One region of the Nesterenkonia lutea genome, then DNA from elsewhere that is predicted to be linked to it. Evidence: predicted binding sites of a transcription regulator. Region 1 holds the regulator's gene; each other region holds the start of a gene.
What was found. The regulator LexA, encoded in region 1, represses DNA repair genes until DNA is damaged. The targets are predictions, from matches to a motif close to TCGAACANNTGTTCGA.

Region 1 (4,914 bases):
TGGCGGAGATGGACAGCTAACTGCGGAGAACGGTTCAGTCCACGGTGCTGGGCTCGTACTCATTCTCATAGTCGGGTGCCGGGGGCTGGTCCCAGTACTCCTCCAGGGTGAGTCCACGCTCGGTGACCGCGCGTGCGGCCTCCTCACCGACGTAGCGCAGATGCCACGGCTCGTAGTCGAAGCCGGTGATCTCTTCCGCTCCCTCCGGGTAGCGGATGATGAATCCGAACTCGGCTGCGTGCACCTCCAGCCACCGGCCCTGCTCGGTGTCTCCGAAGCAGGTGCGCAGGTAGCACTCTCGGTTCTGCAGGTCAGCCACGTCCACGGCCAGCCCTGTCTGGTGCTCCGAGTGCCCGGGCCGCGCGCTGACACGGTCGGCGGCCGCGGCGCCGTCCTGGAAGAGGCGCTGTTCGTAGAGGGTCTGCTGGAAGTCATAGTCCCGGTGCGCGGTGGTGGCCCAGAGCTCCAGGCCTGCCTCGTCTGCGGCCGCGTGGAGCTCCTCATAGGCTCCGGCGGCCTCCTCGCGCAGAGGAGCCTCTTCGAACTCGTGGGGCGCGTCCACGTGCCGAAGGTCGTCCGGCGTGTAATCCAGAGGGTCCAGAGGATTCTGCTTGTTCACCAGCACGTGAACTGAATCGGGCTCGGAATCCGGCCCAGCAGCGGGCCGACCGGTTCCCGCTGCTGCCTCCGAGGGCTGGACGGACTCCGCTGGACCGTCCGCTGGCCCGTCCGACGTCTCGTCAGCTCCCACGGGGGTCTCAGCGGAGGCGGCGTCCTCGCTCACCGGCGCGTCCTCACCAGCGTCGTCACCATCAGCGCAGCCGGACACCAGCAGAAGCAGGGCCGCCAACGCGCCGACGAGGGGAATGCGCATCACCCCAGCGTAGTGGGTGGTCGCGGTAGCCTTGAAGGTGATGTCCACACCGAGAGGCACCTCAGGCTCAGGATCCCTCGCTCTCCTCGTGGGGCTGGCCGCCGCGCTCGTCCTGTCCGGCTGCGGTGACGGCGCTGGTGATGACAGTGGTGGTCATGACGGGGCCGGTGGGGCCGAGACCGGTGAGACCGACCAGGCGGAGACCCGAGAACCCCAGGCGGATGAGTTCACCATCGCCGGCACGGGGGATGTGCTCGTCCACGACAATGTCATCGACGAGGCGGCCGCGCTGGCCGAGGACGAGGACTACACGTTCGCGCCGCTGATGGCCGGAGTCGAGGATCTCATCAGCGGCGCTGATCTTGCTCTGTGTGGACTGGAGTCACCGATCGCTCCGGACGGTGTGGAGCCGGTCGGGTATCCGGTCTTCGCCGCCCCGCCGGAGCTCCCCGCAGATCTCGCCTCCGTGGGCTTCGACGGCTGCTCCACGGCCAACAATCATTCCTTCGACCAGGGAGCGGCCGGGCAGGAGCGCACGCTCGACGTCCTCGACGAGGCCGGCCTGGGACACGCGGGGACGGCCCGCATCGAAGCAGAAGCCGCCCAGCCCCAGCTGTACACCCTCGAGCGCGGCGGACGAGAGGTGACCGTGGCGCATGTGGCCACCACCAGGATCCACAATCAGGCACACCCGCCTCCGGAGGACGAGCCCTGGCGGGTCGCCGATGTCACTGCCGAGGGCCTCACCGAGCAGGCGGCCCAGGCGCGTGAGGACGGCGCCGACGTCGTCGTCGCCTCTGTCCACTGGGGCGGGGAGTATCTCCACCAGCCCACGGAGGAGCAGCGCACCTACGGCGAGCAGCTGGCTGCCGGCGGCGAGATCGACGCGGTGTTCGGCAGCCACTCCCACACTCCCCAGCCCGTGGAGAACCTCGAGGGAGGTCCGACGGGCGAGGGCATGTGGGTGGCCTGGTCCATGGGCAACTTCCTCTCCAATCAGGACGAGGCCTGCTGCATCGCCGAAACTGCCAGCGGGACAGTGGTCTACGCGACCGTGGGGGTCGACGACGACGGCGCTGCGGTCACCGCCATGGAATGGCTGCCGGTCACCGTGGATCGGGGCCCGACTGATGATGAGCCGCACCGGGGGATCTGGCCGCTGCGGGACCTGGCCGAGGGGAACATTCCGCCCGCTGTGGAACTCAGTGAGGAGACAGTTGAGGACCGGTGGTCGCGGGTCCTGGAGGTCATGACCAAGCGCGAGCTCCGTGATGAGCCGCCCTCACCCACCGGCGAGGACCCTGCTGTGGTGCCCCGCAGGGACTAGCAGTGCTCAGCCGGTTCAGAGGCTGCGCAGCACGGTGACGACCTTGCCCATGATCGTGGACTCATCGCCGAGAATCGGCTCATACTGCCGGTTCTGCGGAAGCAGCCAGACGTGGCCGTCACGGCGCTTCAGGGTCTTCACCGTGGCCTCGTCCTCGAGCAGAGCGGCGACGATGTCACCGTTCTCCGCCGTGCTCTGGCGCCGCACCACGACCCAGTCGCCCTCGAAGATCCCGGCCTCGATCATGGAATCGCCCCGCACCTGAAGCATGAAGAGCTCGCCCTCGCCGGTGAGCTGCCGGGGCAGCGGCATGATGTCCTCGACCTGCTGGTCCGCGAGGATCGGTCCACCCGCCGCGATCTGGCCGACCACGGGGATCTCCGAGATGCGGCTGTCTGACTGCGTCCGATAACCCTGCAGGTCGATGACCGAGTCGCGGTCAGCGGAGCCCGGCTCCACAGCAGGTTCATCCAGCAGCAGCCTCCCCGCCGAGTCTCGCAGCACCTCCATCGCACGCGGCCTGCCGGGCACCCGCATGATGTAGCCGAGCTCCTGCAGGCGGGCCAGCTGGTGGGTCACCGAGGACAGCGACGCCAGCCCACAGGCATCACCGATCTCCCGCATCGAGGGCGGGTAGCTCCGCTCCGCGAGGGACTCCTGGATGACGTCGACGATCTGGCGCTGCCGATCCGTCAGCCGCGGCGCCGTGGATGTGCCCTTGGTCTCTTGCGCCATTGGTGCCTCCTGGTTGCGTCACCATCCATGTCAGACCCTGCTGATGGACTGTTCACGGTGAGATTCGGATCGAAGATCACTTCGAACTTGGCGCTCAGGTTACGCGAAACCGTAGAGATATTCCATTGATTCCGCGGCGAGTCTGGCCAAGCTTCGAAAGTATGTGCTAGAAATAGAACACACGTTCGAATGAAAGGTTCTTCCCCATGCATACTGCACACCTTGCACTCGCACCTCGTGTCCCCGCACCCCGTGCCTCCGCCTCACCCTCCGCAGAAGGCTCCGCCCTGCACCTGACCCGTCGCGGACGCTTCCTGCTCCTCGGTCTCCCCACCCTCGCCGCCCTGGCCTTCCTGCTGCTGGGAGCGCTGATGCTGGCGACGTCCCTGATGAACCAGGCGCAGGCCTCCTCGGGCGCGGCGCCCGGCGTCGAGGCCCAGGTCGTCACCGTCGGGGCCGGGGACACGCTCTGGAGCGTGGCCAACGCCGTGGACTCCGAGGAGCGCACCCAGGTGCTGATCGGGCAGATCGCTGAGCTCAATGACCTGGACTCCTCACAGCTGGAACCCGGCCAGGAGCTCTTCGTCCCGGTCGACTGACCACCGAGCACCCGCCGGGGCGTGACTAGAATGTAGCGGTGACTTCATCCGCGTCCAGGAACCTGTCCCGCCTCCCGCTGCGTGAGGAGCTCAGGGGCCAAGAGCCCTACGGAGCTCCGCAGCTCGCCGTGAAGGCCATGCTCAACGTCAACGAGACCACCTATGACGTTCCTGAAGATGTTGTCGATGCCATCGCCAAAGAGGTCCGTGCCGCCGCAGCCGTGCTCAACAGGTACCCAGACCGTGAGTTCTCCACGCTGCGAGACAAGCTCGCCGACTACCTGAACCGGGATCTGGCCTCCGAGGGCGAACCCGCCGAGCTGACGGCAGAGCACATCTGGGCCGCCAACGGCTCCAACGAGATCATGCAGCACATCCTGCAGGCCTTCGCCGGTCCGGGCCGTTCGGTCCTGGCCTTTCCTCCGACCTATTCGATGTACCCGCTCTACGCCCGGGGCACCTACAGCGAATACACCCCCGGCACGCGCGCCGCCGACTTCATCCAGACTCCTGACGACGTGGCCGCCCAGATCCGTGAGCACCGCCCGAACGTCGTCATCCTCTGCTCGCCGAACAATCCCACCGGCACGGCGCTGACCTTGGAGACCGTGGAGGCCGCCTATGCGGCGGGGGAAGACTCTCAGACCATGGTCGTGGTGGACGAGGCCTATGGGGAGTTCCGCCAGACCGGCACAGGATCCGCCCTGGCCCTGCTGCCCGGACGGGAGCGGCTCATCGTCTCGCGGACCATGAGCAAGGCCTTCGCGCTGGCGGGAGGACGGCTGGGCTACCTCGCCGCCGCCCCTGAGGTCACCGACGCGATGCGACTGGTCCGCCTGCCCTATCACCTCTCTGCGGTCACTCAGGCGACCGCCGTCGCGGCGCTGGACCATTCGTCGACCCTGATGGCCAATGTGGAGCGGATCAAGGCACAGCGCGACCGCATCGTCACCGCCTTGGAGCAGATGGGTCTGCGCCCGGCCCCCTCCGATGCGAACTTTGTGTTCTTCGGCGGACTCACCGATGAGAAGGCGGCCTGGCAGCACCTGCTCGACGAGGGCATCCTCATCCGCGACGTCGGCATCCCCGGGCACCTGCGGGTCACTGCGGGCACCGAGGAGGAGACCACCGAGTTCCTCGCCTCGCTGCAGCGCTTCACCTCCAGCGCCACCGCGTAGAATAGGACGTCGGCGTACCCCCACCACCGAGCAGGAGCTATGGGAGCAGAACTGATCTCCGGGCGCATCGCCCAGATGGAACGTGTCACCAGCGAGTCCAGCGTCAAGGTCCGGATGGATCTGGACGGCACTGGAGCCTCCACGATCAACACCGGCGTGCCGTTCTATGACCACATGCTCACCGCGCTGTCCAAGCACTCC
Region 2 (4,914 bases), 550 kb from region 1:
TCGAGGATCTCGATCTGGTGCGCGATGTCGAGGTACGTGGTCGGTTCGTCCAGAAGCAGCAGTGGAGTCTCCTGGGCCAACGCCATCGCGATCCAGGCGCGCTGCCGCTGCCCCCCTGAGAGTGCATCGACTTCGCGACTCGCGAGCTGAGTCATCGCGGTGTTCTCCAGTGCCGTGCGGACGGCGGCCTCGTCCTCGTTTCCCCAGCGCTTGAACATGTGCTGGTGCGGGTGTCGTCCGCGAGAGACCAGATCGAAGACGGTGATCCCGTCGGGAGCGATGGCCGACTGCGGCAGCAGCCCGACTGTCCGAGCAAGCTCCTTGGTGGGCATGTTGGAGATGGACTCACCATCGAGCAGCACCTGCCCGCCGGTGGGCTTGATGAGCCGAGCGAGACTGCGCAGGAGAGTGGACTTCCCGCACGCGTTGGGCCCCATGATGACGGTGAACGATCCGTCCGGGATGCTGATGGTGAGGTCCTCCAGGACCTGGCGCTCCTCGTAGCCCGAGGTCAGGCTTGCTGCGGAGAGGCGGTATTCGTCAGTCATCGGGTCCTTTGCGAAGTGGCGCTCTGCTGGAGCCAGCTTACGTGGTGCGCAAGGGGAGCCGGACTGCGGGAACGTCGAGGAATCCCGCGGTTTTGAGCCGGTGATGCTTCCGACACAGCGCCCAGAGGTTGGCACCCGTGGTCTGCCCATGTGGCCAGGGAATCTGGTGATCGATGTCGCAGTGCTCTGCGGCGACCATGCACCCCGGCGCCTGACAGGTGCCGTCCCGGAATTCGATGGCACGGCGCAGCAGCCGCGGCACGAATCTGCTCTGGTACACCCGCTCGAGGACTGGAACCGGTCCGTCCTCAGGGGGCGAACCCGTCACCGAAGGATCACCTCGCTGCGGGTGCCCATGCGGCGGGCCCAGGGCCGGCGGGGGCTCGCCCAGTGGCCGATAGTCGGGCGGTTCCTCGCCGGGCCGAGCTTCAGCCGGTGGCCACGCTCCGGGCCGACCATCCTTCGGCAGGTGTTCGCCCGACCCACCTGCATCCCGCAGCTCCAGGGGCGTCGAATGGTCAAATGCCTCCGGGACCTGGGTCCAGGTCAGCCGGTGGTGATCGGCCTGAACGATCCGTCGGATCATCTCGGCCGGATAGGCATGGCGGCGATTCCGGCTCACTGCTGGAGTCTCGGCCACGGCCGGAGTCCTCGTCGATCCCTCTCGAGGTTCGATGAGGCTTTCGGCGGAGATGAGCAGGCCGATATGACCGTTGATCGGGGTGTCCGAATCCACCTGGCCAATCAGCAGCCAATGTGAGAGCAGGTCCGCCTCGCGCTGTCCCTGCGTCCTGTCGTCACCGCCGGTGCGGCTCATCCCGCCAGGGTCCTTGTGCCGCGGGTCCGCGCCCTCCGTTCCAGCAGTCCGGGAGGCTCCTTGCTGCGATGCCGCCCACACCTTCGGCGAACTCTCGAGGTGCCGGGCGTCCGGCGAACCCTCGACGCTCCGGGCGTCCCAGGCAACTGACGATTCGCCACTGGGCAGCCCGAGCCAGTCGGTGTGCACATGGTTGGTGGCTGCGCCTCCGGTCCGGACCGACGGCGGTTCGACGCAGGGGTCATAGGGGACGGGCTGCTTGGGGCTTCGTGCCACTTCAACAAGTCGATTCTTGATCGCCTCGGCGGTCAAGGTGGGCAGCATCGCGTGCAGGATGCTGAGCCCGTCCTCCACATGTTCCAGCCAGACTCGGCGTTCCGCGTGGTTGCGGTGGCAGCGCTGGGCCTGCTGCTCCGGCTCGACTCTCGCGACGAATCGATTGAGCCAGGCGTTGAGCTGCGCGGGCCTGTGGCTCGTCGCGTAGACCTCGGCCTCGCGGTCCATGCGCTCCACGCTGGCGGGCGAGACCAGACGTTCAGCCGCCGAGACCACACGCAGAAGCGAGCGCACCGGAATATCACCCCGCCGGGTGCGGGCCCACACTGCGGGAAGGTTCTGGCGTGCGAACCGAGCCTGCTGGTACTGGCTGCAGACGTGTCCCTCGCCGGCGGTCAGCGCCTCCGCGGCGTTCATGATCGCTGCGGATTCAGCGGTGCCGCGGCCCTGGGCGGTGCTCATGAGGTGAGGGTCGACCACCTCGGCCTCACGCAGGAACGACTCCACATAATCGACGAGCATCCTCAGCTGCTCAGCCTGAACCCGATTGATCTCCCGCTGTGACTCCCAGAGCGGTTCGGTCATCGGATCGGTGCGTACGACCTGCATGATTCGAATATACATTCGAATGCGATGAACCACAAGGGTTCCTGACGTAGCGGTTTGATCCAGTTTGTTCCAGTTCAAAAGGTCGCCAGGAACTCTCTTCCAGGTCCCCGACGACGCAGCTGGGACACCCTCCCTGAGACGCAAGCTGGGGCGCCCTTCCCCGGTGCATGCACCGATGTCCCCGCCGTCGTTCGCTCTGCGGTCCTGCATCACTCCACGCGCGCTTCGGCCCCCACATCGATGCTGCCACTCACGGTCACGTGTGCCCGGCCGCCGACCCACAGCGCCTCACCGGTGCCCTCGACATGGACCCGTCCGCGGCGCTGCAGCACCGTGCCCTGGCTGGTCACGTAGGGGGGCGACATGCGGCCGGAGTACTCCAGCCACTGCGCCACGGAGGCACTGAGGCTGCCAGTCACGGGATCCTCGCGCAGCGCCCCGGTGTCATCCGGGAAGAAGGTGCGCACCTCCAGCGCCGTCGCGGAACCCTCGGGCTGCGGACCCACGACACCGAGGAACTGATACTCGGACTCTGGGATCTTGGTGATGTCCGGGGTCACGCCGAGCACGGTCTCGGCGCTGTCCAGGAGCACCGCCACCCAGCCGGGGCCGTTGTCCACCCACGCAGCGTCGACCACCTGTCCGGAGCTCAGGCCCAGCGCCTCGGTGAGCATCTCCCGCGCAGCCCGGGGGATGGGACCGGATCGCACCAGCCCCGGAGCGCCGAAGGAGAGGTACTCGGCGCCGATATGCACCGGCACCAGTCCCACACCACACTCCTGGACGACGACGTCGGCAGATCGCGGCTCATTGCCCAGGTCCAACCATGCGCGGGCCGATCCGAGGGTGGGATGCCCGGCGAAGGGCAGCTCCTTGTCCAGGGCGAAGATGCGGACTCGATAGTCCGCCTTGGGCGTGCTCGGCGGGAGCAGAAAGGTGCACTCGGACAGATTCGTCCAGCGCGAGATGGCGCGCATCTGCTCATCGGTCAGGCCTTGGGCCTCAGCGATCACTGCTACAGGGTTGCCGGCGAACGGTCCGTCACCGAAGACGTCGACCTGGCGAAAGGGTTTCAACATGAACTCATCTTAGGCAGGACCTGCAGCCAGAACCCGGTCAGATCCCGGCCAGACCCCCGCGAGACGCCTGCCAGACCCCCCTGAGATCTCGGGCAGAACCGCTTAGACGCCCTTGAAGCCGCGCAGTCGCAGACTGTTTCCCACCACGGAGAGCGAGGAGAAGACCATCGCCGCCCCGGCGAGCATCGGATTGAGCAGACCCAGCGCAGCCAGTGGTATCGCGGCGGTGTTGTAGCCGAAGGCCCAGAACAGGTTGGAGCGGATCACACGCAGCGTCCGGCGGGAGAGCGCGATCGAGTCCGCCACGCTGCGCAGATCACCGCGCAGGACCGTGATCCCTGCGGCATCGATCGCCGCATCCGTCCCGGTCCCCATCGCGATTCCCAGGTCGGCCTGGGCCAGCGCGGCGGCGTCGTTGACACCGTCACCCACCATCGCGACCTTCCGGCCCTGCTCCTGCAGACGAGCGACGGCGGCCACCTTGTCCTGCGGCAGCGCTTCTGCGATGAACTCCTCGATGCCCACCTCAGCGGCCACTCGACGGGCGGCCCCCGCGTTGTCACCGGTCAGCAGGACCGTGCTCAGGCCCATGGCGGCGAACCGTGCGACCGCCTCCGCAGAGGTGTCCTTGACCGCGTCGGAGATGATCAGCACCCCGGCGAAGACTCCCTCCTGCGCTACCAGCACCGGCGTGGCGCCGCGGGACTCTGCCTCCGCGAGCATCTCCTCCACCTCACCGGGCACGGCGATCCCGCGCTGACGCAACAGTTCACGGCGCCCCACGAGAGCCTCCCGGCCGGCCACCGTGCCGGAGATGCCGAAACCCTGATGACTCTGAAAGTCCTGGACCTCGGGCAGGGCCCCCGAGGTGGAGCCCAGAGACTCCCGCGCGGCATTGGTCACTGCGCGGCCGATGGGATGCTCGGAGGCTGACTCCAGAGCCCCGGCCAGCCGGAGCAGCTCGACGTCGCCCCCGGCCTCCGCGCCAGCTCCGGCCCCAGCGCCAGCTCCGACCCCGGCATCGCCCCACGTGCGGGCCGAATGCATCGCCACCAGCTCCATGGCCCCCGTGGTGACGGTTCCCGTCTTGTCCAGGACCACCGTGTCGATCCCCCGCGCGGTCTCGAGCACCTCGGGACCGCGGATCAGGATTCCCAGCTGGGCGCCGCGGCCGGTGCCGACCAGCAGTGCGGTGGGAGTGGCCAGGCCCAGCGCGCAGGGACAGGCGATGATCAGCACCGCCACCGAGGCGGTGAACGCAAACTCCGCCGAGGGCCCGACCAGCAGCCAGACGCCCAGCGTGATCAGCGCGATCCCCAGCACGATGGGCACGAAGATCCCGGAGACCCGATCAGCCAGGCGCTGGACCTGAGCCTTTCCCGACTGGGCCTGTTCCACCAGCGCGGCCATCTGGGCGAGCTGGGTCTCCGAGCCGACGCGGGTGGCACGGACCCGGAGGCGTCCCGAGGTGTTCACCGTGGCTCCGGTGACGCTGTCACCCTCAGCGACGTCCACGGGCACCGACTCACCGGTGAGCATGGACATGTCCACTGCAGAGGCCCCGGCGGTGACGGTGCCGTCGGTG
Region 3 (4,914 bases), 200 kb from region 1:
CCGGTATTTCGGCAGCATGCCGGCGTGGTGGACGCCGATCCCGGCCCGCAGAAGCCGGTTCAGCGTCTTGCCGAAGCCCTTGGCGAACCGGAAGGTCTCCAGCTTCAGCCGGATGAGCTCGCGCTCCTCCTTGGAGACGACGTTGAGCGAGGCGAGTCCGACGGCGCGCTCGGCCGCCTCCCGCTGGGAGAAGTGCACGACGTAGACCGGCGCCTGGTGCGTGGTGACCAGCTCCTCGAGCTTGGTCTGCAGCGCCGTGGTGGAGTATTCGAAGCTCAGCGGCACGGGACGTTCGGCGCTGGAGACCGTGACGACGTCGCGTCCGGTGCCCTCGCTGAGCCGGGTCTCGAACCGTGAGGTGTCGCCCAGCGTGGCGGACATGAGCAGGAACTGCGCGCGGCTTCCGGTGGATCCGCGGCCCGGGCTGCCGGGCTCTGCGCGTCCGGTGAGCTCCAGCAGCGGCACCTGCCAGGCCCATCCGCGCTGGGGATCCGCGTAGAAGTGGAACTCGTCCATGATCACGGGGCCCACATCGGCGTCCCGGCCGTCGCGCAGAGCCTCATTGGCAAGGATCTCGGCGGTGCAGCAGATGATCGGGGCCGAGGCGTTGACGGAGGAGTCGCCGGTGACCATGCCGACGTTCTCCGCGCCGAAGATCTCCACCAGCGAGAAGAACTTCTCGGAGACGAGTGCCTTGATCGGGGCCGTGTAGACGCTGCGCTGGCCCCGGGAGAGGGCGAAGAAGTGCGCGGCGGTGGCCACCAGGGACTTCCCCGAGCCCGTGGGCGTCGACATGATCACGTGCTGCCCGTCGGCCAGCTCGAGGATCGCGTCCTGCTGGGCGGGGTAGAGCGTCAGACCCTGATCCTGTGTCCAGGACTCGAAGGCCGCGTAGAGCTCCTCCGGCCCGGGGGCTCCTGAGTCCTCGGCGGAGGGTTCCAGCTTGTCCAGGCGCTTGGATGCGGTGGCGGCGCTCACCAGCCGCGTTCCCGCCATGCGGGAAGCTGGTCGCGTTCGGCGCCCAGCGTCGTGGGGTCGCCGTGGCCGGGATGAACGATGGTGTCGTCCTCATAGACGTCGAAGAGCCGCGCCTGCACATCATCGAGCAGCGCGGTGAAGTCCTCGTCCGACCACGTCTTGCCGACCCCGCCGGGGAACAAGGAGTCGCCGGTGAAGATGTGCGTGGGGCCGTCCTCCACCGGATAGACGAAGGCCATGGATCCGGGGGTGTGCCCGCGCAGATGGATCACGTCCAGGGAGATCCCGTCATAGGAGAGTTCATCGCCGTGGCCCAGCCGCCGCTCGACGGTGACGTTCTTCTCGGCCTCGATGCTGGCAGCGTCCTCGGCGCCGGCGGCCACCTCGGGGCGGGAGCCGCTGCTCCCAGCGCCGGGCGCCGCGGGTGAGCCGGGAGCATCGACCAGCTCCTCCAGCGCACGAATGTGATCCCAGTGCGAATGCGTGGTCAGCACCGCGGTCAGCTCCAGCGGGCAGGGAGTGTCCCCGGCGGCGGAGGAGAGCAGACCCCGGATGGCGCCGGCGTCGTCGGCCGCATCGATCAGCACCTGGGCCCCGGACTTCTTTGCGGTCAGCAGATACACGTTGTTGTTCATCTCAGAGACGGAGATGCGCCGAAGCGTGATCGCAGGGAGGTCGTAGATCAGAGAACTGTCAGATGCCATAGGGGTCAGTCTAGGGTCTGCCGCCCTCGCGGGGCCACGAGACCGGCAGTCCCAGGTCCGGCTCTGAGGGAGCGGCCGGACGAACGGCTGGAGAGCGGCGTGGGAACGCCTGGAGAGTGACCGGGGAACGCCTGGAGGATGCTCGGGGAGGACCCTCAGTGCGCTGCGGACGGGGCTGGCCGGGTCAGGACCCCGGCGGTCAGCAGCGCCTGTCGGAGCTGCTCGGCAGTGCTGACGATCGGGTCCGCCCCGGCCTGCTCCAGCTCTCCTTCGGGCGCATAGCCCCAGCGCACCCCGATGCAGCGCATCCCATGGGCGGCGGCACCCGCGACGTCGAAGACCCGGTCACCGACCATGACGACTCTGGCCTCTGGTGTCTCTTCGGTCTCTGGGGTCGAGGCGTCCAGCGGACCCTCGTCCGGGTCCAGGCCGATCGCCGCCAGCGCGGCCCCGACGATGGGGCCCTTGCCGGCATGAGGGATCGACTCGTCCTCGGGGGAGCCGTGCACCGCGGCGAAATGCCCACGGAGGCCCTGGATGCTCAGCAGCTGCTCGGCCAGCCCGGTGGGCTTCGAGGTCGCCACCGCGCAGACCACCCCTGCCTCGTTCAGCGTGCGCAGCAGCTCCTCCACACCGGGGTAGACCCGGCTGGCCTGCATGCCCTCGGCGAGGTAGCGCTGCCGATACTCCTCGACGATGGAGGGGATCAGCGCCTCGGTGACTCCGGGCAGACTCGCCAGTGAGGCGGCCAGCGGCGGACCGACGAACGCGTCGAGCCGCTCCTGGTCCGGCACCTCGATCCCGTGGACGTCGAGTGCATGCGCGATGCCGCTGGTGATCGCCCCGGCCGGATCCACCAGCGTGCCGTCGAGGTCGAAGATCACCGCCCGGAGGCCGGCTGATGTTCCGGGTGATACCTCGGTGGGGCGTGCGGCGGCCGGTGCGGCGGGGGAGTCAGAGTTCACCGCGCCATTCTGCCATGAGGCGAGCGCGTGGAGCAGGCCGTGGCGGGGCTCACTGTGACATTTCGAACGTTTGTTCGAGTCCCCCGGGGGTTCTACACTGGAGGACGTGTCAGAGCGAGCAGCCGAAACAGCCATCATAGAATCCGTGGACGACTACTACGCCGAGGGTGCGCGAAGAAGATCCGCCACCAACGGGGTGATCGGTCATGCCGAGGCCGACCGGATCGTGGTCCAGGGGGCGCGCGAGCACAACCTCAAAGACGTCACGGTCGAGCTGCCGCGCAACTCCTTCATCGTGTTCACCGGCCTCTCCGGCTCGGGCAAGTCCTCGCTCGCCTTCGACACCATCTTCGCCGAGGGACAGCGGCGCTACGTCGAATCCCTCTCCGCCTACGCCAGGCAGTTCCTGGGCCGGGTGGACAAGCCTGACATCGACTTCATCGAGGGGCTCTCCCCAGCGGTCTCCATCGACCAGAAGTCCACTTCCAAGAACCCCCGCTCCACCGTGGGCACGGTCACCGAGATCCACGACTATCTGCGCCTGCTCTGGGCGAGGATCGGGATCCCGCACTGCCCCATCTGCGATGAGAAGATCGAGCGCCAGACCCCGCAGCAGATCGTCGACCAGGTCCTCGGCTTCCCCGAGAAGACCCGCTTCCAGGTGCTGGCCCCGGTGGTCCGCGGCCGCAAGGGAGAGTTCAAGGACCTCTTCCGCGACCTCGCCAGTGAGGGCTTCTCCCGCGCCATCGTCGACGGCGAGATCATCCAGCTGTCCGAGCCGCCCACGCTGGAGAAGACCTATAAGCACCAGATCGAGGTGGTCATCGACAGGCTGGTGATCCGCGAGGGCATGCGCCAGCGGCTCACCGACTCGGTGGAGACCGCGCTGAAGCTCGCCGACGGGCGCCTGGTCATCGACCTGGTCGACCTCGACGACGACGGCCATCCCACCAACGATCGGGTCCCCGAAGGCCTCACCGGCCCGAAGCAGCGGCCGTTCTCCGAGAACCTGGCCTGCCCGAACGAGCACCCGCTGGCGCTGGATGAGATCGAGCCGCGCTCCTTCTCCTTCAACAACCCCTTCGGCGCCTGCGAGGTCTGCTCCGGCATCGGCTCCAGCCTGGAGGTGGACACCGACCTGGTGATCCCCGATGACACGCTCTCCCTCGAGGGCGGCGCCATCGCGCCGTGGGCACTGGGGAAGGCGTCCAAGGAGTACTGGCTGCGGCTGATCACCGGGCTCTCCAAGGAGCTGGACTTCTCGGTGCGCACCCCCTGGAAGGACCTGCCCAAGAAGGCGCAGAAGGCGCTGCTGCACGGACGCAACCACAAGGTCGTGGTGCAGTATCGCAACCGCTTCGGCCGGGAGCGCACCTACTCCACCGGCTTCGAAGGGGTCCTCTCCTACATCTCGCGCAAGCACCTCGAGGTGGAGTCGGACAACGCCCGGGACCGCTACGAGCAGTACATGCGCCAGATCCCCTGCCCCGCCTGCAACGGCCAGCGGCTGAATCCCGCCGCCCTCGCGGTCACCGTGCAGGGCGCCTCCATCGCGGAGATCGCCCGGCTTCCGCTGGACAAGTGCGCCGAGTTCTTCACCACCGTGGAGCTCTCCGCCCGTGACGCCACCATCGCCGACCAGGTGCTCAAGGAGATCCTGGCCCGGCTGAACTTCCTGCTCGACGTCGGTCTGAGCTACCTGAATCTGGAGCGCGCCGCCGGCACGCTCTCCGGCGGCGAGGCCCAGCGGATCCGGCTCGCCACCCAGATCGGCTCGGGCCTGGTCGGAGTGCTCTACGTCCTGGACGAGCCCTCCATCGGGCTGCACCAGCGTGACAACGCCCGGCTGATCCAGACGCTCACCCGGCTGCGTGACCTCGGCAACACCTTGATCGTGGTCGAACACGACGAGGACACCATCGCCGAGGCCGACTGGATCGTGGACATCGGACCGGGCGCCGGTGAGCGCGGCGGCGAGATCGTGCACTCCGGGTCCGTGCAGGGACTGCGCGAGAACGTCCATTCCATCACCGGTGACTACCTCTCCGGCCGCCGCAGCATTCCCATCCCGGCGCAGCGCCGCCCGGTGGACAAGACTCGGATGCTCAAGGTGATCGAGGCCCAGGAGAACAACCTGGACAAGGTCTCCGTGGAGATCCCGCTGGGGATCTTCCTCTCCGTCACCGGCGTCTCCGGCTCCGGCAAGTCCACGCTGATCAACGAGATCCTCTACAAGTCACTGGCGAACAAGCTCAACGGCGCCAAGC

Region 2: a site for LexA is predicted at 2,254-2,269, ahead of H4W27_RS09860 (HNH endonuclease signature motif containing protein). Genes of this name have one in related genera too.
Region 3: a site for LexA is predicted at 2,710-2,725, ahead of uvrA (excinuclease ABC subunit UvrA). Genes of this name have one in related genera too.

The regions. Positions count from the first base shown of each region.
Region 1 is NZ_JADBED010000001.1:1,599,781-1,604,694, reverse strand. Features, by position in the region: gene H4W27_RS07300 (ATP-dependent DNA helicase) at 1-20, shown strand, start outside; gene H4W27_RS07295 (M15 family metallopeptidase) at 35-874, opposite strand; gene H4W27_RS07290 (CapA family protein) at 915-2,201, shown strand; gene lexA (transcriptional repressor LexA) at 2,217-2,936, opposite strand; gene H4W27_RS07280 (LysM peptidoglycan-binding domain-containing protein) at 3,143-3,535, shown strand; gene H4W27_RS07275 (histidinol-phosphate transaminase) at 3,574-4,713, shown strand; gene hisB (imidazoleglycerol-phosphate dehydratase HisB) at 4,753-4,914, shown strand, end outside.
Region 2 is NZ_JADBED010000001.1:2,152,356-2,157,269, forward strand. Features, by position in the region: gene H4W27_RS09855 (ABC transporter ATP-binding protein) at 1-548, opposite strand, end outside; gene H4W27_RS09860 (HNH endonuclease signature motif containing protein) at 586-2,250, opposite strand; gene H4W27_RS09865 (PhzF family phenazine biosynthesis protein) at 2,460-3,329, opposite strand; gene H4W27_RS09870 (heavy metal translocating P-type ATPase) at 3,432-4,914, opposite strand, start outside.
Region 3 is NZ_JADBED010000001.1:1,396,848-1,401,761, reverse strand. Features, by position in the region: gene H4W27_RS06395 (DEAD/DEAH box helicase) at 1-996, opposite strand, end outside; gene H4W27_RS06390 (MBL fold metallo-hydrolase) at 975-1,682, opposite strand; gene H4W27_RS06385 (HAD hydrolase-like protein) at 1,838-2,647, opposite strand; gene uvrA (excinuclease ABC subunit UvrA) at 2,844-4,914, shown strand, end outside.